Regions from separate parts of the Flavobacterium sp. U410 genome, predicted to be linked through region 1. Evidence: riboswitches for the same ligand, from Rfam matches in the RefSeq annotation. Region 1 holds a riboswitch; the other holds the start of a gene.
The links. A riboswitch is a leader RNA that binds a small molecule or an ion and turns the genes downstream of it on or off. The one in region 1 is predicted to bind cobalamin.

Region 1 (16,139 bases):
TCTACTGCCATTTTTCCGATCATTTCAAACATTTTTTTGTTCACAATAACGGAAGTCACGCCTTCTTTATCCTCAAACTTATCAAATGCTGTTTGAGCCCACATAGTTGTTGTTGTCATTAAAAACAAAACAAAACCTGCAATACACTTTTTCATGTCTTTAGTCTTTAAAAATTCTTTCTTTAGTTTTTTCATACTCTTTTAATACGGTAACACCTTCTACTCCTTTATTAACATTGGTAGAAACCAATTGCAATGCTTTTTGCGTCGCAGCGAAGGCTTCTTCCGGATTGTCAAAAGTTCCCAAATCTTCTTTCGATTCTTCATTGAAATAGAATTGTATTACTCCAAAAAGAAAAACAAAACTTGCGGCAATCCCAATCCACTTTACATACGGTTGTTTTCTAGGTTGTAATGGAAGGATTTTTGTAAATTGTTCTTCTCTTTGTTTTTGAAAGTTACCAAACATTACTTTATAAGGCAACAAATGAGTTGCCACCTCATCAGAAGAAAAATAGGCCTTTAATTGTTTTTCTTCTGCAATTGTAGTTTGTCCTTCAAAATATTTTTCCAGCAATTGTTCAACTTGTCTTAATTCCATAATTATGTTTTGCTGTTATTTTTTCACGAATTATTTTTCTTGCTCTTGATAAAGCTACGCGAACTGCAGTTTCAGTCATCTCTAATACGGAAGCAATTTCATTAAATTCTAATTCTTCCACATCTCGCATTTGAACAATTAACCGTTGTTGTTCAGGTAACTCATTAATTATTTTTTCTACCCAATGGAGTGCATCTCTATCTTCTAACTGTTGCTCTACACTTGGTTTTCCATCACTATAATTACTATGAACCAATTGTAAATTACTTGCTCTTTTGGATTTCAATTGATCTAGACAATAATTTTTAGTCATTGTCATAGCTAATGCTTCTACGCTATTATAGGTTTTTAAATTGTCATTTCTATTCCAAAGTTTCAACAAAACCTCCTGTGTAGCATCTTCTGCTTCTTCAGTACTGAGAAGCATTCGTTTTGCCAAACGAAAGAGCTTATCTTTAAACGGAGATATAATTTGTAAAAACTCCTGTTGTTTCATTTTTAACCTTTTATACAATACAGACGAATGTAGTTTATTTTTGTTACACCAAAAAATTGATTATTTTTAAAACAAAAAAATGAAAAAGATTTCTTTAGCCTTTTTATGGCTGTTCGCATTAGGCTTATTTGTTGTAAGCTGTTCTGATGATTGGGATGATAATCCACAGAGTACTTCGGCAAACGATTTTGTTTGGAAAGGTTTAAACCAATATTACTATTGGTTAACTGATAGTCCTGATTTAGCAGATACTCGTTTTACCGGTCAAAATGACTATACTCAATTTTTAGAATCTTTTGCTTCACCTATAGATTTATTTGACCATTTAAAAGTAAGTGACGATATTGATCGTTTTAGTGTCATTTATTCGGATTATACTCTGTTAGAACAAGCTTTAACCGGAACTTCTGAAAGCAATGGAGTGGACTATGAATTACGATATGCTCCTAACAGCTCTACTGATGTTTTTGGTTGGGTTCGTTATATTCTGCCTAATACTGATGCTTCTACCAAAGATATCCACAGAGGTGATATTTTTTATGCCATAGACGGTGTTTCTTTAACTGTTAACAACTACAGTTCTCTTTTAGGTCAAACCACTTATACCTTATATTTAGCTGATATTGTTAACGGACAAATTGTTCCCAACGGAAATAGTGTTACACTAACCAAAAGCGTCTATTCTGAAAATCCGGTATATTTAAAAACAACATATACTATAGGGAGTAAAAAAATAGGGTATTTGATTTACAATGGTTTTTATACCGCTTATGAAAGTGAATTAAATAATGCTTTTGCTTATTTTCAAGCAGAAGGAATTACCCACCTCATCTTGGACTTGCGCTATAATTCCGGTGGTTCTGTTGCAACCGCTACCCGATTAGCCAGTATGATTACCGGACAGTTTACCGGACAAATATTTGCGCAACAGGAATGGAATTATAAAATGAACGATTATTACAGCAGTAATCCGGAAAAGCTCCTAAACCGATTTACAAATTCTATTGATAATGGTGCCGGAATTAATCATTTAAACTTAGACAAAATTTATATTATTACCTCTAAACGAACGGCTTCGGCTAGCGAGTTGGTCATCAACGGACTTACTCCTTATATTAATGTAACGCAAATTGGCAACAATACTACCGGAAAAAATGTAGGTTCAGTAACCTTATATGACTCCCCTACTTTCACTAAAAATAATGTTAACCCTAATCACAGATACGCTATGCAGCCTATTGTTTTGAGAATTTCTAACGTTAATAATTTTTCAGACTATTCTACGAATGGCTTACCTCCCGACGTTACACAATTGGAGGACTTAGAGAACCTAGGTGTTTTAGGAGACAGCAACGAACCTTTACTGAGTACAGCTTTAAATTACGTAAACACCAATGGTCGATTTACTATACCAAACCAAAGAGAAAAATTTGTTCCGTTTGAAGATAAAAATTCTAAAGAAGTTCTAAAAACAGAAATGTATATTGAATTACCAGAATAAAAAAAGAGCCCTGCATGTATGCGGAGCTCTCTCTTTTGGGGCAAAAAGAAATGAAACTAGTTATTAAAGTAAAATCCATTTGGACTTACTCTAACTGTGTTATCGTATAATAAAGTTCCTGTTGTATTATAAACATAAATTGAACCGTTAGAATTATAATCAGCAGCATCACCAATATAGATTCTTCCGTTTTCTACAGCAAAACCGTAAATTCCATAAGCACCTTGAGCAGTTACAGACAATAATGCCGAAGTAGGCAATGTTGTGCTTGATGTCGCCATACTATAAACTGAAGCATCAACTGTATAATAAATAGTTTCGTTTTCAATATCTAAATTTGACGGATGTTCTCCTTCGACAAAGCTAATTGTTGAAACAGAGTTATCAGCTAAACTAACACTTACTAAAGCTCCGTTAGTATTATTACTTGAATCATACCAATCTTGAATTCCTCCGCACAAAACATATAAATTATCATTAGCTACAGCAAGAGAATTAGGCGCATCACCTACTGTAATAGTATCAATTACAGCATCAGTTGAAGAATCAATTACCACAACAGCATTGTTTCCAGTACTCCATCCACCTTCTAATGCTACATAAAGATTGCCGTTGTAAGCCACAATATTTTCTGGTCCTTCTCCAACAGGAATTGTAGTTTCAATAGCATACGTTGTTGTGTTAATTACTGCCACATAATCATCAGTAGCACTAGAACCGTCTCCCCAATTAGTTACATAAGCTTTATCATTGGCAAAAGCAATATATCGCGGATTCGACAAACCAGAATTGATAACTGCTACTTTTTCTAAAGTATATCTATCTATAATTTGAATAGCATTTGATCCGTTTAAAACCACAAAAGCCAAATCCTGATAAAAACCAATACTTTGACCTGTATTCCCCACACCTTCACCATTGACTTCGCCATAGGCATCTGCTTGAAAAAATGAAAAATCATCTGACAAGAAAGAAATAGTACTATTATCAGAACCATAATTTCCTTCATTCAGAATAAAAACTCCACCATCATAGGTTACAACAGGTTCTTCTGGCTGAGGTTGTTGATTATTATCGTCATCATTGCTACACGAAGCAAAGAATAAAGCTGCACACACAGCCAATAATGAAATCTTTTTAATATACATTTTATTAAAGTTTAAAATTGATACTCACATTATAATTTCGTCCGGGCATAGGACGCGATAAAACATTTTGGTAAAATTTATTTTCAAAATTTAACACCTGAAATAAAGCCGATATATTTTTTTGTTTCCCCAAACGATACTCAAAACCGGCATTGGAGATAAAATACCCTTCTAATTCATAAAAATTGTCACTTGAGGTAAATACTTTTCCGTTGTAAAGGCACTGGTAATACACAGAAACTCGTTTATAACCTAAATCGACCTGTCCGTTAGCTTTATGATAAGGTACATAGATCAGTTGTTTTTGAGTTTGTTTATTTTCAGAAATCGTATAGGCATAACTTCCATTTAATTTTAATTGAAATTCACCTAAACTCTTTTGCCATTCTAATCCTAATTCGGAACCATACGTAATTACTTTATCTGTATTTTCCGGAATCCAAACTCCACTGGCATTAGGAATCCAACGCAACATATCGGTAATGTCATAATAATAAGCTGTCCCTGTAATTCTAACTTTTGAAAAGGAAAAGATTTGAGTAATTTCACCTTGCAAAGAATACTCCGGTTTTAGATTAGGATTACCACTTCCCTGCCAATACAGATCGTTAAATGTTGGTACTCTGTAATTTTTAGAGCCATTAAATTTTAAGGTATACCAAGGCGCAACATTCCACTTCCCTCCTAACGAATACAACAATGGACTTTTGTAAATAGATGTATTTTCATATCGCAAACTTCCTTCGTACTGAAAAGTCGACGTCAACTGATGTTGAACCAACAAACTTCCGCCAGCAACTTCACGTTTGGCTTCGGTAATCCCTGAACCTCTTCCGTTGTTTGACGTATAATCTAAAATAAGATCCCAACGCCATTTAGTTGTAGGTTCAAAAATAATATCATACTTAACTAAAGCCGTTTCTACCGTTCCATTCGTAAAATTATCCGTAAAACGGTTTTCAAAATATTTATACTTCTCTGTTAGATAAGCGGTCTTTAACTGTGATGTGAATTTCCCCCATTTCATTTGCCATTCCAACATATTTCGGGTATTGAAATCGAGATATTTACTTTTAGCCGGCGACGAAACAGTCCCCGAAAAATAACGTTCTCCGTCAAAATAATGTGTGTATAACTTTAAGGTGTGCTTTTCATTTAATTGATAACCAAAAACAGTATTGAAGCTGTTATTTTGATAAAACCCATTTTCGTTTTTCTTGTTGTAACCAATGTAGTCGTAATCGTTCTTTGACTCATTTCGGCTAAAATGAACCGATGTTGAAAATTTTTCAGTCGAAAAAAGTCCTCCATAACGAATGCCGTAAGTGCTATAACTTCCATAATTTGCACTTAAACTATGTTTAGACTGTGGTTTAAAAGTCATTTCATTGTTCAAGTGAATACTTCCGCCTATTGCTCCGCTACCATAAGTTACACTTCCTCCGCCGGGTTTAATTGTCACATTATCAAAATCAGTTGCATTAACAGTATTAAAATCGGTTTGACCATTAAACTGCGAATTAATATTAATTCCGTTCCATACCACAGCCGTTTGTGAAGCGGAAGTTCCTCTAAAGGAAGGCGATGATACCATTCCTAAACCATTTTCCTTAAAATATATGGAAGAGTTGTATCGAAGTAAATCGGTTAGCGAACCTTTGCTTTGCGCAATAGCACTATCAGATAGCACCAATTGTTTCTGACTTCCGGAAAATTTCTTTAATTGGCGATCAGCCACTGTCACTTCATGCAATTGCACAATTGAATCTTGCTGTGCATACATGGCAAAACCAATAAAAAACGCTAAAAGAAATTGTATCTGCTTGTTCATTTTTTACAAAACTTTTATTCCCGAAAGTTTGTTATTCGTGTTGAACTAGGCAGGTCTCCTGGCTTGCGTCTTGTTATTAGCCTTCCCAAAAAATTAAAATTTTCAGTGGCAATGCAGAAAATAACAAGCTTTATAGCTTACAGTTGCGGGTACAGCCCAGGCATTACACCTGATTCCCTTTTAATGGAGTTCAAAATTGAACCCCAACCTTAATTCGGTTGCAAAAGTAAACTTATTTTTTTATTTTAGCAGAAAAAACAAGTGAGAAAATTTATACTCTTCATTTTTTTTGTATTTGAAGTTACTTATAGTCAAAATTTTATTCAGATTTCTACAAATGATATGAGCGCTTATGTATTAACGAATACAAGCGATCCTTTGAATCCTTACAATAACACAACATCAGATTCTGGATTGAATATAATTTTACAAAATCATAATATCAGTTCAATCACTAGTAATTTTCACCCCTTAGATAATACAATTTCATTCTTTGCTATCTATTCAGGAAATAATTTAATTTCTTTTATCAATGATTTAGAAAGTTACAATTCTTTTGTAACTAAGGTTTCTATTTGTCCTCAATTTGAAACATTTGGCGACATTTTATATTTTTCTCTAGTTGATTCTAATATAGGTATTCAAACCGGAACGGATAGTAATGGTGCTATTATTACCAATGACAGCGGTCTAAATACAATTTTTCAAAACCACAATGTCACTCATTTAGAATATCCTATCTTGCAGTGTACAAATTGTACTATTGCTGATTTAAAAAACGATTTATCAAATTACAACAATGTCATTAGTGGCTCTGAATACGTTTCTCTAGTATTTTTAAACGAACCTTCTTTTGAAAAAAATATACTAGAAATATATCCTAACCCTTTTAGTGATGCAATTTACTTATCTCATAATATTGAAGCAAAACTTATTAACTTATACTCGATAGATGGCAAATTAGTAAAAAGTTGTACTCGTTTAGAAGATCTGAATACTAACCTAAACAATTTGGAAAGCGGAATCTATAGTATTCAAATTATTGATTCTTCAGACCAGCAATTCAGAAAAAAGATAATTAAACTGTAATCATTTTTTACCACTCATTTTTTTAATTAGCCAAACAAAACCGACTACAAAATGTAGTATAATTACAGTAATGACTATATACATAAAGGCGTTGCTATCTCTCATTTTTTTAGGCTAATTTAAGTCGAAATCAGCAATAAAAATGTAGCATTTGTTACGCAAAATAGATTTTCTAAAAACAAAATTCTATTTTTGCTAAAAATTTCAACACATGTCCTTCGTTCAAAAAATCATCTTTTTTTTAAGCTTTATTTTCTTTTTTTCTCAATGTAAAAAACAAGAAAATCAACCTATTACAACTACAACAACTCCTGTACCTACACCTACCGAAAAAGAACTCATTTCTGATGCTGAAGGTTTATCTATCAAAGATTTCGGTTCATTTTATTGGGTTACTGTGGCCAATACTTTTCCGGAAGCCACAGAAGTATATCAATACATTTTACACAAAAAAAACACCACAATTCCCGACAGTTTAAGTCATTTTCCCAGCATTGAAATTCCTGTACAAAAGCTAATTGTTACTTCAACTACACATATCCCTTCTCTGGAAATGCTAGGCGAAGAAAATAAGTTAGTTGCTTTTCCGAACACCAATTATATTTCTTCTGAAAAAACCAGAAATTTAATTGATTCCGGAAAAATCAGAGAACTTGGTAGCAACCAAAGTCTAAACACAGAAGTCATTTTAGACCTACAGCCCGACTTGATTGTTGGTTTTAGTGTTGACGGTGACATGAAAACCTATAAAAATTTGGAACAAAATGGTCAAAAGATCATTCTAAACAGCGATTGGACCGAAAAAACACCTTTGGGAAAAGCCGAATGGATCAAATTTTTTGGTGTATTATTTGATAAAGCTGACGAAGCCAACACGATTTACAACAAAATTAAATCCGATTATAAAGAAGCTGTTGCCTTAGCTAGGAACACTAAATCTTTACCAACCGTTATGGCCGGAAGCATGTATGAAGATCAATGGTATTTACCGCAAGGCGGAAGTTGGGCTGCTTATTTCTTGAACGAAGCAAACAGTTATTATTTGTGGAAAGACACTGAGGGAACCGGAAGTTTAGCGCTATCTTTTGAAAGTGTTTTAGACAGAGCTAAAGATGCCGATTTTTGGATTGGTCCGGGGCAATTTACTTCTATTGAAGAGATCGTCAACAGCAACCCGAATTATACGTATTTCAAATCGGTTCGTTATAGAAAAGTGTATTCTTTCAGCTCTAAAAAAGGAACAACAGGCGGCGTTATTTATTATGAATTGGCTCCTAATCGTCCCGATTTAGTGGTGAAAGATTTGATTAAAATTCTCCATCCGGAAATTTTACCAAATCACGAATTGTATTTCTTTGAACATTTACAATAAATGCAAATCTCAAACCGACATAAAATCCTTTTTTCGCTCTTATTTTTAGGAACAATTCTCTTGTTTTTAATCAACATTAGCTTGGGTTCTGTACAAATTCCTTTGGGCGAAATCAGTAAAGGAATATTCGGTTTTCAAATGGAAAAAGATTCGTGGGAAATCATTCTGTTTCATTTTCGGTTGCCCAAAGCCATAACTGCTGTTTTAGTCGGTATCGGACTTTCCATTAGCGGTTTATTAATGCAAACCTTATTCAGAAATCCGTTAGCCGGACCTTATGTTTTAGGGCTGAGTTCAGGTGCTAGTTTAAGCGTTGCTTTTGTCATTTTAGGATCAGCTTTATTGCCCATTAGTATTGCTCCGTTTTTCCTTTCGGCTTATGGTTTAACTTTAGCATCCGGCTTGGGAAGTTTTTTAGTTTTAACTGCAGTTTTATTGGTCGCCAAAAGATTAAAAGACACCATGGCCATTTTAATCGTAGGATTGATGTTCAGCAGTTTCACCAGCGCAATGGTTTCGGTCTTAACCTATTTTTCAACTGCCGAACAATTACAAAAATATACCTTTTGGTCACTTGGAAGCATCAGCAATTTATCTTGGAACGAAGTAAGTTTATTGACCATTTTAATACTCACAGGCGTGTTGCTTAGTTTTAGTATTGCGAAACCATTAAATGCTTTACTTTTGGGTGAACGCTATGCAAAAAGTATTGGAATTCATTTCAAAAAAACGCGACTGATTGTCATTTTAGCCACTAGTATTCTGGCCGGAACCACAACTGCTTTAGTCGGTCCCATTGCTTTTATTGGATTAGCCGTTCCGCACATTGCAAAATTGCTTTTCAAAACGAGTAATCATTTGGTTTTAATCACCAGTACTCTTCTTTTGGGAAGCATGATGCTATTAATTTGTGACAGCATTGCTCAAGTTCCTAATAGTGATTTAACTTTGCCAATTAACGCTGTGACTTCTATTTTTGGAGCGCCCATTGTTGTTTGGTTATTAATCCGAAAACGAAAAATGCAGCTATAATGAGTTTATCCGTTTTACATACAGCTAATTTAACCATTGGTTACAGCAAAGGAAAACACCAAAACGTGATCCAAAAGGATATTTCTTTGGATTTACAAAAAGGAAAACTCATTGCATTGATCGGAAAAAACGGTATTGGAAAATCTACTTTTTTAAAAACCATCACGGGAATTATTGAACCACTTTCGGGAAGCATTTCATTAAACGGAAAAAAGCTATCCGATTATGACGCCAACGAATTAGCCCAAGAAATGAGTTTGGTTTTAACCGAAAGTCTTCCGCCGAGTAATTTATCGGTTTACGAGATCATTGCTTTGGGACGCCAACCCTATACCAATTGGTTAGGAACGCTTTCTGGCGAAGACAAACAAAAAATTGAAGAAGCCATTTCTTTAACCGGAATTGCTGCTTTTGCGCACAAAAAACATTACGAAATCAGTGACGGACAACTTCAAAAAGCAATGATTGCACGAGCTTTAGCACAAGATACGTCGATTATTATTTTGGACGAACCTACAACACATCTGGATTTAGTACATAAAGTGACCTTATTAAAATTATTGTCTAAACTGACTCATGAAACCGGAAAAACCATTTTATATTCTACACATGATTTGGATTTGGCTATTCAACTCGCTGACGAAATGATTGTTTTTACAGAAGATAAAATCTATCAAGACCAGCCTTGTAATCTAATTACTAAAGGTATTTTTAATCAGATTTTTAAAGACGAAAATATCTTTTTTGATGCAGAAAAAGGGAAGTTTATCATTATGTAAAAACAATACAATATTTTGATATATTTGTTCACTTAATTTTCTGTTTATGAAAAGATTACTACTTCTTTGTTTTATGTTATTTAGTTTACTTCTTGATGCTCAGGAAAAACAAAATAGTACAGCAGAATTTTTTATTCAAATAAACAAAGTTTTATTTGATGAAAGTTCATTTGAACAAATGATCAATAACTATCATGCAACTATTTCTCAAGGCATTCTTTTAACCGATGAACAATTTGATGATTTAAGTAAGAAAGCTCTTTTAGTCAGCGGTTCAGATCAATCGGTTCAAGAGTTAAAAAATATCTATAAAATTGCTATTCCTTTAAATTCACAGACTAATAGCGCTGATTTTCAGAAAAAAATGTTAGAGGTTTCAGGAATTAAATATTGTGAAGCTGTAAAAACAACGCCAATTTTGCCACCAACAGATATTGCTCCTACTACACCGGACTATTTTGGTCAACAAGGGTATATTCAAAGTAATCCGGGTGTAAACATGCAACATGCTTGGAATTTGGGATTTAACGGAAGCGGAATTTCAATGTACGATGTTGAGTATGGCATGAATGTAAATCATGAAGAATTTAATTCCGTTAACATCGCTATTGCTTCCGGAATGACTGTTGAACCTTCACTTACGCAAACGTATACTGAACACGGAACCGGAGTTCTAGGAATTGCCTACGCAGATCACGGAGCTTATGGCGTTTCCGGAATGGCTCATGGTTTAGACAGTGTTATTCTTTATCCGGAATACACCGTTGAAAACGGTTATAACAGAACTTATGCCGTTACTCAAGCCATTGCTAATGCTTCTATCGGTGACGTTATTATGTTTGAGATGCAAACGTATGGTGTGGGAACAGGATACAATTATGTTCCTGCTGAATTTGATACTCCGATCTGGAATTTAACCAAAGCAGCCACCGATGCCGGAATTGTAATTGTAGCTGCCGCAGGAAACGGAAACCAAAATTTGGATGCTTCGGGTTATGCTAGTTATATGGCTCTTGGTGACAGCGGTGCAATTATTGTAGGTGCCGGAACAGCAAATACCACGCATTCTAGAATTTACTATAGCACTTACGGAAGCCGCGTTAACCTTCAAGCTTGGGGAGAAAATGTATTAACCAGTGGTTATGACAGTAATTATGCTCCTTATAACTACAGCATGATTGGAGGCGATTTTAACCAAAGTTATAAAACGTTTACCGGAACTAGTTCGGCTACGCCAATAGTTGCTTCTTGTGCAGCCGTTTTACAATCGTACTACTATTTTCATACCGGAAATTATTTGACTAGCCAACAGATCAGAACTATTTTAATCGATACCGGAATTGCTCAAGGAGGAACAACCTCAGCTCATATTGGTCCAATTCCTAATATGCAAGCAGCTTTAACGTATCTTGACAGCACCTTACATTCGGAAACTTTTGCTTCTTCTTCATTGACTGTTTATCCGAATCCTGCAACTGATTTTATAACCATTGAAGATTTGAAAGGTGATTTTAATAACGGACAAATTGCAATTTTTAATTTTTTAGGGCAATTGGTTTACCAAAACAATATGACATCTAATACTTTAAAAATCAATCTTTCTGATTTACAAAGCGGTGCTTATTTTATCAAAATTACCAATCAAGAGAAAACGTTTTTAACTAAAATTATCAAAAAGTAGTTTCCATTTTTTCTAAGAGGATTCAGTATCTTTACGGTAACAAACCGATAATTCATTATAAAAATGAAAACACTGACCTCTTGTCTTATTTTATTCAGTTTCTTGGCTCAAGCCCAATTAAAAACTGTTTCTTATACTGATGGAAACCAAAAACTGGAAGGTTTCTTTTGCAAAGCGAAAAAAAGCAACCCTAAAAACATTGGCATTTTGATTCTTCCGGCTTGGATGGGAATTGATGATCATTCTAAAGAAGTTGCAGAAGATTTAGCGAAACTGGGGTATCATGCTTTTGTAGCAGACATTTATGGTGTGGACAAACGTCCAAAAAATACTTCGGAAGCTGGTCAAATAGCCGGTCATTTCAAAACTAATTATGAAGAATACCAAAAAAGGATTCAATTGGCTTTAGACCAATTAATTAAAAATGGCGCCAATAAAGACGAAATCGCTATAATTGGCTATTGTTTTGGCGGAACCGGAGCTTTAGAAACGGCTCGTGCCCATTTTAATGTAAAAGGTGTAGTTTCTTTCCACGGTGGATTAAGCAAAGATGCTTCACGACCAACTGAAAAAATCACTACCAAAGTTTTAGCGTTACACGGAGCCGATGATCCGTATGTCCCGCAAAAAGAAGTTTTAGCTTTTCAAGAGGAAATGAAAGCAGCAAAAGCCGATTGGCAAATGGTTTTCTATGCAAATGCCGTTCATGCTTTCACGCATAAAGATTTAGATACTGATAACAGCAAAGGTGCTGCTTACAACAAACTAGCTGACAAAAGAAGTTGGATTGCCATGAAAGATTTTTTCAATGAAATATTTTAACAAAAAATCCCTTTTGAAAAGGGATTTTTTTATTTAATTAATCAATTTAACACCAGTTTCTCCGTTTAATGTAAATTCAAATGTTCGCTCATGGCTTTCCCAATTGAGCGCAAATTTAGCATCGGTTTTTATTTTAACATTCAATACCAATTGAGGTATTGGATTGGTTTTTGTGCCTATATTAGTCACAAAAGTACTGTCTATAACTGCACTCCCATTAATTACCCAAGGAATATTGGCATCACATCTGGAAAAAGTAACATGAATATTAGGAATCCATTTCCCACCAAAATCAGGATTTACTGCTTTATAAGTTCCGGCTACTTTAAATTTAAGAGTATAACAGTTCACTCCGACAAAGTTGTCCAACATATAGGTGATTTCATCTGAAGCAAAATTTTCAGCTAACTCATAATTTTCCCAATTATTGTCTTTAACAGATAAAACTCTTGAAGTAGTTTCTTTTGTTGCAGCAGAAGCTTTTGAATCTTTTATAATATCCCATGCAAATTTTGCAACTTCTATAACCGTTTCAGCAGTTCCTCCTTTAGAAACCATTTCTTTTAAGTTATTACTTGACTGTCTTCTTGCTTTTTCTCCCAACTCTTCAATAGTACCTTCATTTAAGATTACCTGTTCTCCATTTACCAATACTTGTTCTCTGAATCTTTGCTCTTGTTCTTGTGGCATAATAATTTGTTTTTTTGTTATCTATCACACAAAGTAAGCCAAAGAAAAAATGCCATTTAAGGTAAATAAAACCCCATTTAAAAACCACGTATTTCTACTTGTTCTTGAAAATATATACAATTGATTTATTTTATCAAATTAAATTCATTTGATAAACTAGTATACTATAGTAGCAGTCATTCTAAGTTAATTTCAGATTCTACAAAAAATTAGATATTATGTTTTTAAATTTTGAAATGAATTCAAAATATTAACCATTCTTTTTGAAGCAGTTCTTCTATTTACAAATCAAAGGCAGTTACTTCTTTAACTTCTCCTGCGGAAATTCCGGCTAAAAGAGTATTTCCAATGCGAACACGAACCAAGCGCAACGTAGGAAAACCAACTGCCGCTGTCATTTTTCGGACTTGGCGAAATTTACCTTCGGTTACCGTTATCGAAACCCAACTCGTGGGTCCGTGACGTTCATCGCGAATTCTTCTGCCTTCACCAATAAAATCCGGTAATTCAATTATTCGTTTGGCTTGACAAGGCTTAGTCACATACCGAATACCTTTAAAACCAATTTCAACTCCTTTCTGTAATTGTTCGACAGCTTCATCCGTTATTAAACCGTCTACTTGCGCATAATATTCCTTTTCTACAGATTTTGCACGCACAATTTCACTCATCATTCCGTCAGTAGTTAACAGCAATAAACCTTCCGAATCTTCATCTAACCGACCAATAGCCATGGTTCCATCCGGAAAAGAAAACAATTCGCCCAATAAGCGTTTGTTTCGTTTCTTTTCGTAAATAAACTGACTTAAAAAACCATGCGGTTTGTGCAATAAAAAATGATGATGTTGCATGCGGAAATTTTCGCAAAAATACGTTTTTCAAATTATGTCGAAGAGAATTCTTAAATTGATTAATTTCCTTAAATTTACATTTGAAATTCAATTTTTATATGTCGCAAACAATTTTAGTACTCGCCGTTTTTATTTTAGCATTAGCTATCGGTTTTTACATTGGTAAATTACTTACCAAATCGCAATCACAATCCGCAACTTCCGGTTTAGAAGAACGCATTAATGGTTTGTTGAGCCAAATAGATCAATTGAAACAACAGTTTCAACAAGAAAAAAATCAGTTGGAAAAGAGTGTAGAAAATCTATCCATTGAAAAAGACAATCTTCAAAAAGAAAAAGAAAGTTTAGCGATTCATTTGGCTAAAAAAGAAAATGATTTCGATAATTTATTGGAACGAAATAAAGAACAAAAACAAGAATTAACGGAAGTTCAAGAGAAATTCACCAAAGAATTTGAGCTTTTGGCGAATAAAATATTGGAAGAAAAAACCAATAAATTCACGGAACAAAACAAAGAAAACATGAAAACAATCCTGAATCCACTTCAGGAAAAAATTCAGTTGTTTGAGAAAAAAGTGGAAGATACTCACAAAGAAAGTATTGACTATCATGCTGCACTTCGTCAGCAAATTTTAGGATTGAAGGAAATGAACGAGCAAATGAGCAAAGAAACCATTAACCTGACTAAAGCGTTAAAAGGCGACAGCAAAATGCAAGGAAATTGGGGTGAATTGGTTTTAGAGCGTGTTTTAGAAAAATCGGGCTTAGAAAAAGGGCGCGAATATGAAGTACAACAAAGTTTTACCACCGAAGACGGCAATCGTATTCAGCCCGATGTTATTGTGAATCTTCCGGATGGCAAGAAAATGGTAGTCGATTCTAAAGTTTCTTTAACAGCTTATGAACGCTTTGTAAATGAAGACGACGATACTTTAAAAGCCAACTTTTTAAAAGAACACGTTAACTCTATTAAGCGTCACGTAGAACAATTGGGCGACAAAAACTATCAAGATATTTACCACATGGAAAGTCCCGATTTTGTGTTATTGTTTATTCCTATCGAACCTGCTTTTGCCATTGCTCTACATGAAGATACCACACTTTACAACAAAGCTTTTGAAAAAAATATTGTAATTGTAACACCTTCTACCCTTTTGGCAACACTTCGAACTATTGATAGTATGTGGACCAACCAAAAGCAACAAGAAAATGCCATTGAAATTGCGCGTCAGGCCGGAGCTTTATATGACAAATTTGAAGGTTTCGTTCAAGATTTGATTAAAATCGGTAAAAAAATGGACGAAGCCAAAAGTGAATATGGCAATGCCATGAATAAACTAGTAGACGGAAAAGGAAACTTAGTGACTAGTGTGGAACGCTTGAAAAAAATGGGTGCCAAAGCTAAAAAAGCACTTCCTGAAAGTATTTTGAAAAGAGCAAATAATGATGAATCTTTATTAGAAAATTAATTCTGAGTCTTATGAATATTGTTAAAAAGATTGTGGTTTATGCCATCCTGCTCCTTTCCCTAATTTCTATCGGTTACATTGGTTTTGTGTATTATGTTCCGTATAGTGAAGGCGTTCGTTCTGGCGAATTGATTAAAATTAGTCATAAAGGATTTGCTATTAAAACATGGGAAGGAGAAATCAGTCAAGGAATTTCGGGTGCGCAAATTTTTAGTTTTTCTGTAGAAGGCAAACACGAAGATATTATTCAACAACTGAAAGATTACCAAGGAAATTATGTGAAAGTAGAATATATCGAACGCTATCGAACTTTTTTTTGGTGGGGAGATACGCGCTATTTTATCACCAAAGTTGAAAAAGAAAATTCTCCTCATTTTAACCAAAATTCTAATGATGAAAACTAGACCTGCTAATACCGTTGAAGCTTCAAGAGTAACACTTTCTGAATTGATGCTTCCTTCTCATAGTAATTTCAGTGGAAAAATTCACGGAGGTTATTTATTAAAATTGATGGATCAAATTGCTTTTGCTAGTGCTTCTAAATACTCAGGAAGTTATTGTGTAACAGCTTCTGTGGACACGGTAGATTTTTTAAATCCAATTGAAGTTGGCGAACTTATTACCTTAAAAGCATCTGTTAATTACGTTGGAAATACTTCGATGGTTGTGGGAATTCGCGTAGATGCCGAAAACATTCAAACCGGAAAAGTAAAACATTGCAATTCAAGCTATTTCACCATGGTCGCTAAAGACGAAGAAGGAAAAAGCATAAAAGTTC
Region 2 (16,139 bases), on a different contig from region 1:
ATATTTTACGAAGTAAAGCATCGGCAACTTCCGGATTTTTATGTAAAAAGTTATCTAATTTCGTTTTGATAAAATCATTAACAAACGTACGAACCGTAGGTCCTTTTGGACCAATATCAGTAGAACCTAATTTGGTTTTCGTTTGCGATTCAAAAACAGGTTCTTCAACTTTAATAGCAATTGCTGCCACAATCGATTTACGAATATCAGACGCCTCAAAGTTTTTATTGTAAAACTCTTTTAACGTTCGAACTACTGCTTCACGAAAAGCTCCTAGATGTGTTCCTCCCTGTGTCGTATTTTGTCCGTTTACGAAAGAATAATATTCTTCTGAATATTGCGTTTTACTATGCGTAATGGCTATTTCAATATCGTCTCCTTCTAAATGTATGATTGGATACACTCTTTCTTCTTCAAGAATATTTTCGTCTAATAAATCTTTTAATCCGTATTCTGAATAAAACTTTTCACCGTTGTAGTATAAGGTCAACCCACGATTTAAATACGTGTAGTTTTTCAACATTTTTTCTACATACTCGTTACGGTATTTGTAGTTTTTGAAGATGGTATCATCGGCAATGAAGGAAACTTTCGTTCCACGACGTTTTGTCGATTCGGCTACATCTTCTTCTTGCGTTAAAATACCAGCTGAGAATTCCGCAGCTTTTTGTTGGTTATCACGTACCGATTCTACACGGAAAAAAGTAGAAAGTGCATTTACTGCTTTGGTACCTACACCATTTAAACCAATTGATTTTTTGAAGGCTTTAGAATCGTATTTACCTCCGGTATTCATTTTAGACACCACGTCGACCACTTTTCCAAGAGGAATTCCACGACCATAATCACGAACGGTAACCAAACGATCTTTAATGGTTACTTCAATAGTTTTACCAGCACCCATAGCAAATTCGTCGATACAGTTATCTAAAACCTCTTTTAGAAGAATATAGATACCATCATCGGGAGTAGAACCATCGCCTAGTTTACCAATATACATACCCGGACGAATACGGATATGCTCTTGCCACTCGAGTGAACGTATATTGTCTTCGGTGTATTGATTTTGCTCTTGCATAGATAAACTTTGGATTTTGTGCAATATAGCATTTCTGCCTAAAAAATAAAAGCTACATCAATAGAAGTTATTGACAATTTGAAGTTTAGACTTCGTTTATTTTAAAAGAAAAAAACGGATCTATTGGGTACGATTTCACTTATAATGCTGAAAAATCCCAAAGTCAAAAATAGTCCATAACGCAGCCTTCTTGTTTGCCGCTTTTAAAGCTTGATTAGCCCATGTATTGCAAGTGTAAAACAGACTATATCTTCCTTTTGCCTCATAAAAAGCATCATGAAGACCATAAACGGCATTGGTTTCTATTTTAGAAAAATTATCATTTTCTAATTGGAAGGAATCTTGAATAAAACGGATTAATTTTTTATAGCTCGATTGAGAAACAAACAACTTAATACAATTTTCATTCTCCTGCAGTTTGGTATAAAAAGTAACATGCATAGCTGTAGAATTAAATCCGGAAACTGCTTTAAGTGCAGTACTGGTTTTCAAATCAGACCAAGTAGGTGTGTCTAAATAAAAACCTTTATCGCCCCAACCGAATGCGATGTATTCATAATCTTGATTTTGAGCTTTTACATCCGTAAATTTTATCTTTTGTGACCAGTCATGAATTTCGTTTTTAACAGGAACGACTATATCCGTATGGACACCATTTGATAAAATATAAATCGGAACCGGACGAGCAAGACTTTTAAGCGGAATATCAGAATTTACAGGAATATATGAAATTAAAACAACAAATATTATATAGAATATAATAGCCAGTGAAAACAAAGTTAAAAATCGAAATATCTTTTTGCCTGACTTTTTCATTTGCTGTGCTTTCTAATTAAAGAATTCTTAAATATCGTTTTGTTTTTGTATAAATTAGATTTAGAGTGTTACTTCTAATTTAGATTATTTTTTTAATAACTCTCAATTTATGCGTATGCCGATTAGTTTCAGCATTGTAAATCCCCAAGTGATCTAAGCGGTCAATACGTACTTTACCGGAAGCGTGAATAATGTAATTATTCTCCATCATAATACCTACATGGATAATAGTACCTTCTTCGTTATCAAAAAATGCTAAATCTCCGGGTTCGCTTTCTTCAATAAAACTTAAAGCTTCTCCCTGAGTGGCTTGTTGTGATGCATCTCTTAAAATAGAGTAACCATTTAAACGATATACCATTTGGGCAAAACCGGAACAATCAATTCCGAAAGGTGTTTTTCCGCCCCATAAGTAAGGCGCATTCAAATACATATAAGCAGTTTTAACTAAATTTGATTTAGGCTTCACTCCACAAGTTTTTAAACCTTCAAAGTAAAAGTTCTTCAGATTGATATTTTCATGGCTTAAAAACGACAAAGACGAGCCTAGTGGGATTGCTATAAGTTCATTTTCCGGATTTGTAATATATTCAATCAAATCAGAACTTAAAACTTCCGGAGTTTCTGAGAGTTCTAAAAATTGATTTTCTGAAATCTTCTGAAATTGCTTGTTGTCAACCCAACCTTGATATTGATCAAAAGCAGTTTCAATTTTACTCCATTTGGGAGTTTCTTCCAAAATTTTAAAAAATTCGCCAAATAACAATTGTGATACTTGTTCGCTTCGGTCTGAAGGTTCAAAACGAATAGGAACAATGGCAAGATTACAAATTCCGAACATTAAAAATAAATTGAGATTGAATAAAAAACATCGGGTAAAAACTCCCGATGTTTTTCTTGGTAAATATAATATTATGCTCTTTCAATAACTAAAGCTGAAGCACCACCACCACCATTACAAATTGCAGCAGCACCTAATTTAGCATTGTTTTGTTCTAAAACACTCAATAATGTAACTACAATTCGAGCTCCGGAACAACCTAGTGGATGCCCTAAAGAAACCGCACCACCATTTACGTTAATTTTATCTTGGCTTAAACCTAAAATTTGAGCATTAGCTAAACCAACTACCGAAAAGGCTTCGTTAAATTCGAAGAAATCAATATCAGTCAATTCTAAATTAGCTTTTTTCAAAGCAATAGGTAAAGCTTTTGAAGGAGCAGTAGTAAACCATTTTGGTTCTTGAGCAGCATCAGCATACGATTTTATGTAAGCCAAAGGTTTTAAGCCTAAAGCATTTGCTTTTTCTTCGCTCATTAAAACCAAAGCAGCGGCTCCATCGTTAATAGTCGAAGCGTTTGCCGCAGTTACAGTTCCTTCTTTTGTAAAAGCCGGAGCCAATGCCGGAACTTTGTCTAATTTTACATTCGTAAATTCTTCGTCTCTGTTTACAATAACAGGTTCACCACGTCTTTGAGGAACCTCTACCGGTACGATTTCGGTATCAAATTTATTGTCTTCCCAAGCTTTTGCAGATCTTTCATACGATTGAACAGCAAATTTATCTTGATCTTCTCTGGTAATCTTGTATTCGGTTGCACATAAATCAGCAAAAACGCCCATAGCTTGATTATCATAAGCATCAACTAATCCATCACGTTGTAATCCGTCAGCTAAAGTACTTGGTCCGAATTTAACTCCGTTTCTCATGTGAACATAATGAGGGATCAAACTCATGTTCTCCATACCTCCGGCAACTACTACATCAGCATCACCACACATGATCGCTTGCGCGCCTTGCATGATAGCCTTCATTCCGCTAGCACAAACTTTATTTACAGTTGTACAAGGAACAGTATTTGGAATTCCTGCGTACATCGCTGCCTGACGAGCCGGAGCTTGTCCATTGTTCGCCTGAACTACATTACCCATTAATACCTCGTCAACTTCTTCCGGTTTTAAATTAATTTTATTTAGAGCTCCTTTGATAGCTGTAGCTCCTAGTTTAGTAGCCGGTACGCTTGATAAAGCTCCCATGAAACTTCCTATAGGCGTTCTAGCTGCAGAAACTATAACAACTTTTTTACTCATAATTGTGTTTATTTAGTTTTTTGCGAATTTACTATTTTTATTCCATAAATTATCTCTAAATCGATTGAAATAGCTTATGGTTTGCTTAAAAATATTTTTATTCCATTTTTTATAAAAAAAAATCAGACAGCTATCTTGTTGAATTTTAATTTGTTTTGATTTTTTTGAAAAATAATTTTAAAAAAACTTTAAAAAATAGTTGTAAATAACAATACTTCGACTTACATTTGCAACCGCAAAAAAGATAAGTTCTTAAGCAGAATTTTAAAGGAGAGGTGCCGGAGTGGTAACGGAGCAGATTGCTAATCTGTCATCGGGTAACCGATGCCAGGGTTCGAGTCCCTGTCTCTCCGCTTCTTTTTTCGGGGTGTAGCGTAGCCCGGTCATCGCGCCTGGTTTGGGACCAGGAGGTCGCAGGTTCGAATCCTGCCACCCCGACGATAAAAATAATGGTTGCGTAGCTCAGCTGGATAGAGCAACTCACTTCTAATGAGTAGGTCCCAGGTTCGAATCCTGGCGCGATCACAAAAAGCCTAGCAATTGCTAGGCTTTTTTGTTTTTTATAGTTTTTAATTGCTAATTTTGCAAAAGAGTTCTTTACATAAATTTTATCAAGCAAAAGAGGTTGTGCTTAATTGAACATTAATAGGGAATCCGGTGTAAATCCGGAGCTGTCGCGCAACTGTAAATAACTTTAAGGTTTCTATCCTTAGTGTTCCACTGTTTTTTAACGGGAAGGACGATAGAAACTGTTATAAGTCAGGAGACCTGCCTTTTTTGACAGACAGTACTTTCGCGATTTAAAAGTAGGTCGATTTGATGTATAACAGCAAAATTCTTTTGCTGCACTTCTCTTATACCTTATTTTTATTTCAATACTGTACTACAGTTTATGAATGAACTTTTAATTATTGTTTAATATTTAAAAGTAAAATGAAATGAGAGTATTTCAATTTAGCTATTCGCGATTTAATAGCTTAAAAAGGCTTAACAAAACATTGTCTAACTTTAAAAAAGAGAGATTATGTTAATTGAAGAAAAAATCAAACAATCAGAAACCCGAATTTTCAAGGCCGTTTTCCCTAACACAACCAATCATTACGACACGTTGTTTGGAGGAACTGCTATGCAATTAATGGATGAAGTAGCATTTATTTGCGCTACACGCTTTTGCCGTCAAAAAGTAGTCACTGTTAGTAGTGATAAGATTGATTTTAAAAAACCTATTCCCGGCGGAACTATCATTGAATTGATAGGAAGAGTTTGCTATGTAGGAAACACAAGTTTACGCGTTTGTGTCGAAATTTTTATTGAAGAAATGTATTCTGAGGTAAGAGAAAAAGCTATTCATGGAGAATTCACTTTTGTTGCTTTAGATAAAAATAAGCAACCCGTAAAAATATCAGAATGATTAATACAATTATGAGTTGTCCTAAAAAAGATTGACTCGTTAGTAGTTAAATCGGAACAGAATTAATTCTGTTCCGATTTTAATCATTCCTGATAATATTTAAACTATTAACCTTTTAATTTTTAGTTGTCTCGTATTACATGTGCGACACCTCTAATTGTTAGATTTTTATTATTATAGTCAATATAATTACCATAAAAACTTACATCAATATAATCACCAAATGCTCCAAAATAGTTGAGTAAAAAAGTCATTTCAGGAGAACTTTGATCAATTAGTCCAACATCTCCACCTTCAATTGAAAAATTAGATTGAATTCCAACTAAATTTGAACTACACGATAACAAAATACCGTTTTGAATAGGTGTTGTATAAGTAAAAATACTTAGTCCATACGTTGTAAAATCAGCATTGATATCACTTACTATATAAACTATAGGATCACTATCTATTTGATAAGATATAAATTCAGACACTAAATTACAAGTCATTAAATTTCCAACATTTGTAATCGGCGCTTCAAAATTATACGTAATAGAATCTGTCACTTGTAAATTGTCATAGTCAACTCCTTTTAATTTAAACTCTGTATAAAAAATAGCTAAAAAGTTACGCAAAACTTATTTTAATTTTTTCTCAAAAATAAAAACGGAGCTAAAAAATTATTTTAGCTCCGTTTTTATTATAGTAAAATCCTTTTTTAGAATTACTACAGATATATTTTATTTAATTACTTCTACTTTTTGAGTAGCATCAATATTAACACTATCATAGAATCCTTGATCATTCATCCATTCATCACTATAAATTTTACTCATATAACGAGAACCATGATCCGGGAAGATTATAACGACATTACTGTCTTTTGTAAATTCACCTTCTTCTGCATATTGACGAACTGCTTGCAGTGCTGCACCTGAAGTATACCCCACAAACAAACCTTCAACCCTCGAAATTTCTCTTGCTGTATGAGCACTTTCTTCATCGGATACTTTCATGAATTTATCAATCGTGTCAAAATCAGTTGCAGTTGGAATTAAATTTTTACCTAAGCCTTCAATTCTGTAAGGATAAATTTCATTGCTGTCAAACTCGCGTGTTTCATGATATTTTTTTAATATTGAACCGTAAGCATCAACTCCTAAAACTTTGATATTCGGATTCATTTCTTTCAAGAATCTTGCAGTTCCCGAAATAGTTCCTCCTGTTCCACTACATGCTACTAAGTGTGTAATTTTTCCGTTAGTTTGTTCCCAAATTTCAGGACCAGTGGTTTTATAATGCGCTTCAACATTAAGTTCGTTGAAATACTGATTGATGTAAATTGATCCTTTTGTTTCTTCATGTAAACGTTTTGCTACACTATAATAAGAACGTTCATCATCAGCTGATACGTGAGCAGGACAAAGATATACTTTTGCTCCCATTGCTCTTAACATATCAATTTTGTCTTTTGAAGATTTTGAGCTAACTGCCAGTATACATTCATATCCTTTAATGATACTAACCATTGCTATACTAAAACCTGTGTTTCCTGAAGTCGTCTCGATAATGGTATCTCCGGGCTTTAGAATCCCTTTTCTTTCAGCTTCTTCAATAATATAAAGTGCTATTCTATCTTTTGCAGAATGCCCTGGATTAAAGGCTTCAACTTTGGCGTAAAAATTTCCTTCTAAATTGGATGTTACTTTACTTAATTTTAATAACGGAGTGTTCCCTATTAATTCAAGAACATTATCGTAGGCTTTTATTTCTTCTTTCATAAATAAAAAATTAGTTGTGGTAGGCTTTCTGTGTATATATTTGACAACCCCAAAACCATGCAAATTTAACAAAAAAAGTTTAACTATTCCTTAATTTTTTCTAAATCTAATAAAAATGCAAATTCTTTGGCTAACTCTTTCAGTGCTTCAAAACGCCCCGAAGCTCCACCATGACCAGCATCCATATTAGTGTCTAAAAATAATAAATTATTATTTGTTTTCATATCTCTTAATTTGGCAACCCACTTAGCCGGCTCCCAATATTGTACTTGAGAATCGTGCAATCCTGTAGAAATATACATGTTTGGATAAGCTTGTGCTTTTACATTATCGTATGGCGAATACGAAAGCATGTAATCATAATACTCTTTCTCGTTGGGATTTCCCCATTCGTCATATTCTCCTGTAGTAAGCGGAATTGAATCGTCCAACATTGTTGTTACAACATCTACAAAAGGAACTTGTGCTATCACTCCGTGATATAATTCGGAATCCATATTCACAACAGCTCCCATTAATAACCCTCCGGCCGAACCTCCTTCTGCATATAAATGCTCTTTTGAAGTATAACCTTCTTGTATTAAGAATTTTGAACAGTCAATAAAATCGGTGAAAGTGTTAATCTTTTTTAAAAGTTTTCCGTCTTCATACCAATCTCTTCCTAAATCCTCTCCTCCTCTAATATGAGCGATCGCAAAAATAAAACCTCTGTCTAACAAACTCAATCGGGTTGAAGAAAACCAAGGATCCATTGACGAACCGTAAGAACCGTAAGCATATTGCAACAACGGATTTTTTCCGTCTTTTTTAACTCCTTTTCTGTACACTAAAGAAATTGGTACTTTTGTTCCATCTCCTGCGGTTGCCCAAACTCTTTCTTCCTGATAATTATTCTTATCAAATTTACCACCTAAAACCTCTTGTTCTTTCAAGATTGTTTTTTCTTGAGTACGCATGTTAAAATCAATTACCGAAGAAGGCGTAGCCAACGATTGGTAAGCAAATCGCAATAATTCGGTATCAAAATCAGGATTTGTAGTGGTATAAGCCGTATAGGTTTCGCTTTCGAAAGGCAAATAATAAGCTTCTGCTCCACTCCACGGGCGAATTTGAATTTTATTCAATCCGTTAGAGCGTTCTTCCACTACTAAATAATCTTTAAAGATATCAATTCCTTCTAAAAGAACATCTTTGCGATGCGGAATTAAATCTACCCAATTGTCTGATGTAGTTTTAGTTTCAGGCGTTTTCATCAACTTAAAGTTGGTTGCCTTATCCTTATTGGTCAACACATAAAAACTATCGCCATAATGCGAAATAGAATATTCAACACCTCTTACCCTTTTTTGGAAAATTCTAAATTTACCTTCCGGTTGGTTAGCTTCTAAAATTTGATATTCTGACGTTAAAGTACTTGTAGAACCAATGACTAAATATTTTTTTGATTTTTCTTTATAGACGAAAGTATAAAAAGTATCATCTTTTTCATGGAAAACCAATTCGTCTTTAACAACATCTGAACCTACAACATGTCTACAAATTTTATCTGATCGAAGTGTTTGCGGGTCTTTTTTAGTGTAAAAGAAAGTTTTATTATCGCTTGCCCAAGCAACGCTACCTGTAGTATTTTCGATAGCTTCTGAAAGAATTTCTCCTGTTTTTAGGTTTTTAACCTTAATGGTGTATTGGCGTCTAGAAACGGTATCAATTCCGAAAGAACACCATTCGTTATCCTCACTAATACTAATTCCACTTAGGTTGAAATACGAATGTCCTTTTGCCATTTCGTTACAATCAAACATAATTTCTTCTTCGGCTTCTAAACTTCCTTTTTTACGAGCATAAATAGGATAATCTTTTCCGGTTTCAAAACGAGTAATATAGTAATAACCGTTGTAGAAATAAGGAACTGAGGTATCATCTTCCTTGATTCGAGATTTCATTTCTTTGAATAAATCCTCTTGAAATTGCTTAGTATGAGCTGTCATTTTCTGATAGTACTCATTTTCAGCATTTAGATAAGCTATAACTTCAGGGTTTTCTCTTTGGTTTAGCCAATAATAGTTGTCAATTCTAATATCGCCATGTTTTTCAAGTTTGTGCGGTATTTTTTTGGCAACTGGAGGTTGCGCATCTGCATTCATTTCTGACTTTTTTGAATTACAAGAAAGGACAAATGTAATAGAAATATACAGGATGACCGAAAGTTTTCTCATTTAATTATAAATTATTTATTGACTCTAAATTTACTAAATTTGTCTTTCAAAATTAAAATTTAACATTTATGTTTGGAGACCTTATGGGAATGATGGGTAAAATTAAAGAAACCCAAGAAAAAGTTGAAGCTACTAAAACGCGTTTAAACACCGTATTAATTGATGAGAAAAGTTCTGACAACTTATTAGAAGTTACCATTACAGCTAATAGAACCCTCAAAAATATTTCAATTGCTGACGAATTATTAGAAGACAAAGAAATGCTTGAAGATTATTTGGTTAACGTTTTAAACAAAGCAATCGACCGCGCTACACAAGTACACGAAACTGAGATCGCTGCCGTAGCCAAAGAAGGAATGCCAAATATTCCAGGAATGGATTTGTTTAAATAAATTTACTCATGGAAATTACATGGGGTTCTAAGAAAGATTTCCTGTAACAACGTATAAAAAGTTAGAAGCTAAATTAGCTAAAATAAAACTTTCACGCGATTTATCGCGAGATATTGTAAAATTGCTTTTAAGTAGTATTAAAATAAAGATAGAGCGTAATTTCTGCTTATTAAGTCTATGAAATATGCTTATTACAAGCGAAAAATAAATACTATTAGAAGCCTAAAAAATAAATCGGAACAGAATAATTCTGTTCCGATTTAACTATTTTTTAAGCATAAAACTGTCAACCTATTTTAGAACGACTGAATTTATTTCTTCTATCAAGTTACACATTAAATCTGAAATGCATTACATCTCCGTCTTTAACGATATATTCTTTTCCTTCTACACGAAGTTTACCCGCTTCTTTTACTTTCGCTTCTGAACCATAATTTGAAAAGTCATCAAATGCAATTACTTCCGCTCTAATGAATCCTTTTTCGAAATCGGTATGAATCACTCCGGCAGCTTTTGGTGCAGTATCTCCAATTTTAATAGTCCAAGCACGAACTTCTTTCACTCCTGCTGTAAAATAAGTTTGAAGGTTCAATAATTTGTATGCTGCACGAATTAAAACTGCTGAACCTGGCTCAGTTAAGCCTAAATCTTGCAAGAACATTTGACGTTCTTCATAGCTTTCTAATTCATTAATATCGGCTTCCGCACCCACAGAAAGTACAATTACTTCCGCATTTTCATCTTTTACCAATTCACGTACTTGATCCACATATTGATTTCCGGTAACTGCAGAAGCTTCATCTACATTACAAACATACAATACCGGTTTTGCAGTAATCAATTGAAAATTTTCGAATAGCACTTCTTCATCGACTCCGTTTGGTACAACCGTACGAGCTGATTTAGCTTGCATTAAAGCATCTTTAATTTTATTTAACAATGCTTGTTCTACAAGTGCTTCTTTGTTTCCTGCTTTTGCTGCTTTATTAGCTTTCTCTAAACGTTTTTCAACTGTTTCCAGATCTTTTAACTGCAATTCAATATCGATAGTTTCTTTATCACGAATAGGATTTACATTTCCGTCAACATGAACAATATTATCGTTATCAAAACAACGTAACACGTGAATAATAGCGTTACACTCTCGGATATTTCCAAGGAATTGGTTTCCTAAACCTTCTCCCTTACTCGCTCCTTTAACTAAACCTGCAATATCTACAATGTCTACAGTAGCCATTTGAACACGCTCCGGTTTTACTAATTCTTCCAAACGAGCAATACGCGGATCGGGTACGTTTACCACACCAATATTAGGTTCAATTGTACAAAACGGAAAGTTTGCACTTTGCGCCTTAGCATTTGACAAACAGTTAAATAAAGTTGATTTTCCTACGTTTGGTAAGCCTACAATTCCTGCTTTCATAATTTTATATTTGCCGTTAACTTCTTGGGTTAACCATTTGTTTTTTAAAAGTGTGCAAATATAAATATTTGAACCAATATTTTTTGGTTTTTCGGTTGAAATGTAAATTATATAAGACTTTCCTAAAATTGCATAACACAGATAACTCGTGTCAATCCTAACTTTGTAATATTAATTTTAAAAAGAAGAATTATGAAAAAGTTAATGATTTTATCCGTAATCATTTTGGGTAGTTCGATAAGCTTTGCTCAAAATACAAATGTTTTAAAGGAAACTGAAACAAAAGTAACGACTATTAAAGATTCAAAAGGAGAACGTAAAATTGAAAAAACAGTCGTACGTAACGAAACCCAACCTGTAGAATTAGAGGTATCTGAGCAAAAAGGAAAAAACATTCCTATAAAAGAGAATGTCCCTGTTAATGTTCAAACTCAAACTAAAGTTGCTGTAGATGGTAAAACACAATATGTAGATATTGATCATTCTGCTTACTATATGTATAATAATAAAAAATATGAGATAAAAGATGATGAAAAGGGATATATCTTTTATCACAATGGTAAAGAAACTAATGAAATACTGAGAAAAACTTCAGGTGATTATTATTTATACATCAATAAAAACGACGTTTCTATTGCTAAATTTGACAGCAACGGAAATCTAATTATCGAGTCATACGACAAGAAAAAAGACGAAATTACTGTAGAGAAATATACCGTTATGAAACCATAACCTTTTTGCCTCTATTCTATTAACAATAAAAGCTGTTCATAAGAACAGCTTTTATTGTTTTATTCCGCTAACATAGTAATTATTTTCTTTTCCTCTACTGTTGGTGTTAAACCGGATTCAAATTCCCAATAAGGCGTAAAAACCATTGACCGCTTATTAATCAGTGATTTATCTGTAAAAATATTATCTTTTGAGTAACCAAATAGTTTGGTATCAAAATTAGTAACTACCATGTAATTTTTCACTTCAATCCTTTTCTTTTCTCCTTTATATTTTTTCTCAAAACCAATTACTTCTTTAGAGTTTGTCAAATAATACAAACTACCATCTATTCTAAAGGTATTCTTATATTCTAACATATAAATATTACTTCGGTTTAAAAAAGATCCTTCCATATAAATCATTCGTGAAGAAGGAATTGTAGAGTTAATTTCCACAATTAATTTCTTCTTACTATCATAAATAATATAAAAATTAGACAATACTCCTTTCACTTCTTCATAAGGAGAAATTTTTATTGCCAGATAATCTTCATTTTGCGGATATGTTTTTACCTGAAAATCATATTCTTTTAATGCCCTTTTACTTAATACTTCATTCAAATACTTAAACTGATAATAATTCTCCATGATATTATTAAGATTATATCCTAAAACATCTATATCCAAATCATTATCAAAAAAACCTACAGAACGATTCTGCTCAATTAAAATATCTGTTTTTATATTCTTAGGAGATCCTAATAATTGAAAATTGACCAATCCGTCATTAAAAAACACATAAGCATCATCTTTCTTATAAAACTCTCGAAGGTAAACTTTTAAATTCGCCGGAACTGTTACATGTTTAGCCGAATTTTCCATCAAATTCTTTAATATTTCCTGTGGATGATTTTGCGTCAAAACCACCTCATCTAACAGCCTTAAATTACTTTCTAAATAAATAACGTTTTCTTTCTTAATAGTTGAATATCTAACAACAAGTGGCTTATAAGATGTATGAACCAATTCCAAATCAGAATCCTTAGAAAGATTTATTTTTGCCACACCCTCGGCATTAGTTAAAAAACCTTGTCTGGTTTTTAAAGCTGTAATAGTAACTTCGTCAACGGGAGTATCTGTATCAATATCCTTAACGATAATGGTAAACTCTTTAATTTGAGAGAAACCGGAAGTATAAATAGCAGCAATAAAAAACAGAAGTAAAATCTTTCTCATAAGCGGTTAAACTTTTGTAATGGTCAATTTGTTTGGGCTAATTGTTTGGACTAAGATAAAAAAAAAAGAGAATTTTTAATTAAAAACCCTCTTTAAAATATTCTTTTTTTTTCACTACTCATTATGCAAGAAAGCTTGGCGGTTCAATAGTACTTCTTCACTCTCTACATGATCATCATCTGGCACACAGCAATCTACGGGGCAAACTGCCGCGCATTGAGGCTCTTCGTGAAATCCTTTACATTCCGTACATTTTCCCGGAACTATATAATATACATCATCAGAAAAAGGGGTCTGAGCCGCATTTGAATCTACAGTTTCACCATTAGGCAACACTATTGAACCTGATAATTTAGTACCATCACTATAGCGCCAATCATCAGCTCCTTCATAAATTGCAGTATTTGGACATTCCGGCTCACAAGCTCCGCAATTAATGCACTCATCTGTTATTTTTATAGCCATTTTATATCGTTTTTAAATTGATTTAAATGTATTGTTACATAAGATTTTCCTAAAAAAACTCCCCATAACAACTTATTACGTACTTTTGCAAAAGTACAATGTAAACCCTATAAAAACAAGTTACAAATGTTACAAAATGAAATTAAAGATTATTTTGTCCAATTAGGATTTTTCTTAAAACAATTTGATACCGAATTTACTCAAAATAACAATGTTCTACATAATGATTTATTTTTTGACCAATTTGCTTCAATTATTGAGAATCAACAACATTTAAACGGATGGTTTACGAAAGAACAAGTAGTTCATGCAGTGCAAGCTTGGGCAAATGCCTTAACAACTGATAATTTGAACCAATGGTTGCAATCATACCATTTTTCAGATAATAAAAAACCTAAAATAGTTGGACTTATTCTTGCCGGAAATATTCCTTTGGTAGGTTTTCACGATGTACTTTCCGTTTTGATTTCAGGAAATATTGCCAAAATAAAATTATCGTCTAACGATCAACAACTGCTTAAAGCAATCGTTAAATATTTAGTGGCGTTAAATCCTGAATTTGCTGATCGAATTCAATTGGTTGAAGGGAAATTAGAAAACTTTGATGCTGTCATTGCTACCGGAAGCAACAATACAGCCCGCTATTTTGAATATTATTTCAGAGAAAAACCAAGTATAATTCGTAAGAACAGAAATTCTGTTGCCGTTTTAACCGGAAAGGAAACCAAAGAAGATTTAATTGGTTTAGGTGAAGATATTTTTCGATATTTTGGATTGGGTTGTCGTAACGTTTCTAAAATTTTTATTCCGAAAGATTACGATTTCAAAACATTTTTTGAAGCCATGTATGAATACGGAGATATTATTCATTATGAAAAATACGCCAACAATTATGATTATAACAAAGCCGTATTTTTAATGAGTAATTTTAAACTTTTAGATAACGAATTTTTAACACTTAAAGAAGATGAAGGCTATAGCTCCCCTATTTCTTCTGTTTTCTACGAATATTACGATTCTTTAGATATCATAAAAGATAGGTTAAAAAATGATGTAGAAAAAATACAATGTATCGTTTCTAAAAACGTCTTAGAACAGAGTATTCCATTTGGAAAAACACAACAACCGGAACTTTGGGATTACGCTGATAATGTGGATACTTTAGATTTTCTACTAAATTTATAAAGCATTATTAAATTCTCATCGATTTTAATTCAAGAACGATAATTGTTGATAACAATGTGAAATTGTTCATGTTTTTTACCTCTATTTGTTATATTATTTACGAAATTTGCAACGCTATTTAGTTAATTCCAACATAACATGAAAAAACACAATTTTAGTGCTGGTCCTTCAATTTTACCTCAAGAAGTTCTTGAGCAATCAGCACAGGCAGTTTTAAATTTTAATAATTCTGGGCTTTCAATATTAGAAATTTCTCACCGTAGCAAAGACTTCGTTGCCGTAATGGACGAAGCTAGAGATTTAGCCTTAGAACTTTTAGACCTTAAAGGAAAAGGATATCAGGCTTTATTTTTACAAGGTGGGGCAAGTTTGGAATTTTTGATGATTCCTTACAATTTAATGAAAGAAAATGGGAAAGCAGCTTATTTAGACACAGGAACTTGGGCTTCCGGAGCTATTAAACAAGCAAAGGCTTTTGGAGAAACTGTATTGGTTGCTTCATCAAAAGAAGACAATTACTCCTTTATTCCTAAAAATTATGAAATCCCTTCGGATGCAGATTATTTCCACTGCACTTCTAACAATACTATTTTTGGAACACAACTAAAATCTTTCCCTGCAACTAATGTACCGGTGGTTTGTGATATGAGTTCTGATATCTTCTCAAGAGTTTTAGATTTTTCTAAATTTGATATCATTTATGCCGGTGCTCAAAAAAATATGGGACCTGCGGGAACTACATTAGTTATCGTTAAAGAAGAAATCTTAGGAAAATCAGGAAGAAATATTCCTGCTATGCTAGATTACAAACAGCACATTGACAAAGAAAGTATGTACAATACACCTCCTGTATTTGCTGTTTACGCTTCTTTATTAACTTTAAAGTGGTTAAAAGGTTTAGGTGGAGTTGCAGCTATTGAAAAAATCAATACTGAAAAAGCCACCCTTTTATACAACGAAATCGACAGAAATCCATTATTCAAAGGTGTAGCAGCTACAGAAGACCGTTCGTTTATGAATGTTACTTTTGTACTGAACAATGAAGCACACCAAGAAACATTTGACAAAATGTGGAAAGAAGCCGGAATTTCAGGTCTTAACGGACACCGTTCTGTAGGTGGTTACCGTGCATCGATCTATAATGCTTTACCTTTAGAAAGTGTACAAGTATTGGTAGACACTATGAAAAAATTAGAAAAAAACGTTTAATATTTATTGGTAACCCAATAAAAGAATGATAAAAAATATGAAAGTATTAGCAAATGACGGTATTTCTAAAAGCGGAATTAAAGCTTTAGAAAAAGGCGGATTTGAAGTAATAACTACAAAAGTAGCACAAGAACAAGTAGC

Region 2: linked by a shared signal. The riboswitch ahead of ACUSJC_RS12705 (acyl-CoA thioesterase) and the one ahead of ACUSJC_RS12315 (TonB-dependent receptor plug domain-containing protein) in region 1 are both predicted to bind cobalamin.

The regions. Positions count from the first base shown of each region.
Region 1 covers NZ_JBSEFI010000018.1:33,044-49,182, reverse strand. The annotation lists gene ACUSJC_RS12340 (DUF4252 domain-containing protein) at 1-155, opposite strand, end outside; gene ACUSJC_RS12335 (hypothetical protein) at 160-600, opposite strand; gene ACUSJC_RS12330 (RNA polymerase sigma factor) at 581-1,096, opposite strand; gene ACUSJC_RS12325 (S41 family peptidase) at 1,176-2,597, shown strand; gene ACUSJC_RS12320 (DUF5074 domain-containing protein) at 2,654-3,745, opposite strand; gene ACUSJC_RS12315 (TonB-dependent receptor plug domain-containing protein) at 3,750-5,576, opposite strand; cobalamin riboswitch at 5,608-5,803, opposite strand; gene ACUSJC_RS12310 (T9SS type A sorting domain-containing protein) at 5,838-6,665, shown strand; gene ACUSJC_RS12305 (ABC transporter substrate-binding protein) at 6,877-8,037, shown strand; gene ACUSJC_RS12300 (iron chelate uptake ABC transporter family permease subunit) at 8,038-9,069, shown strand; gene ACUSJC_RS12295 (ABC transporter ATP-binding protein) at 9,069-9,848, shown strand; gene ACUSJC_RS12290 (S8/S53 family peptidase) at 9,895-11,529, shown strand; gene ACUSJC_RS12285 (dienelactone hydrolase family protein) at 11,593-12,351, shown strand; gene ACUSJC_RS12280 (hypothetical protein) at 12,385-13,041, opposite strand; gene ACUSJC_RS12275 (pseudouridine synthase) at 13,323-13,892, opposite strand; gene rmuC (DNA recombination protein RmuC) at 13,991-15,361, shown strand; gene ACUSJC_RS12265 (6-phosphogluconate dehydrogenase) at 15,373-15,765, shown strand; gene ACUSJC_RS12260 (acyl-CoA thioesterase) at 15,752-16,139, shown strand, end outside.
Region 2 covers NZ_JBSEFI010000019.1:22,861-38,999, forward strand. The annotation lists gene ACUSJC_RS12670 (DNA topoisomerase IV subunit B) at 1-1,078, opposite strand, end outside; gene ACUSJC_RS12675 (TIGR02117 family protein) at 1,214-1,894, opposite strand; gene ACUSJC_RS12680 (C40 family peptidase) at 1,974-2,735, opposite strand; gene ACUSJC_RS12685 (acetyl-CoA C-acyltransferase) at 2,807-3,985, opposite strand; tRNA gene ACUSJC_RS12690 (tRNA-Ser) at 4,255-4,338, shown strand; tRNA gene ACUSJC_RS12695 (tRNA-Pro) at 4,349-4,423, shown strand; tRNA gene ACUSJC_RS12700 (tRNA-Arg) at 4,437-4,510, shown strand; cobalamin riboswitch at 4,591-4,775, shown strand; gene ACUSJC_RS12705 (acyl-CoA thioesterase) at 5,010-5,396, shown strand; gene ACUSJC_RS12710 (hypothetical protein) at 5,519-6,013, opposite strand; gene ACUSJC_RS12715 (PLP-dependent cysteine synthase family protein) at 6,119-7,159, opposite strand; gene ACUSJC_RS12720 (S9 family peptidase) at 7,243-9,303, opposite strand; gene ACUSJC_RS12725 (YbaB/EbfC family nucleoid-associated protein) at 9,444-9,767, shown strand; gene ychF (redox-regulated ATPase YchF) at 10,096-11,190, opposite strand; gene ACUSJC_RS12735 (hypothetical protein) at 11,383-11,922, shown strand; gene ACUSJC_RS12740 (hypothetical protein) at 11,982-13,139, opposite strand; gene ACUSJC_RS12745 (4Fe-4S dicluster domain-containing protein) at 13,254-13,604, opposite strand; gene ACUSJC_RS12750 (acyl-CoA reductase) at 13,731-14,789, shown strand; gene serC (3-phosphoserine/phosphohydroxythreonine transaminase) at 14,928-15,998, shown strand; gene ACUSJC_RS12760 (D-2-hydroxyacid dehydrogenase) at 16,036-16,139, shown strand, end outside.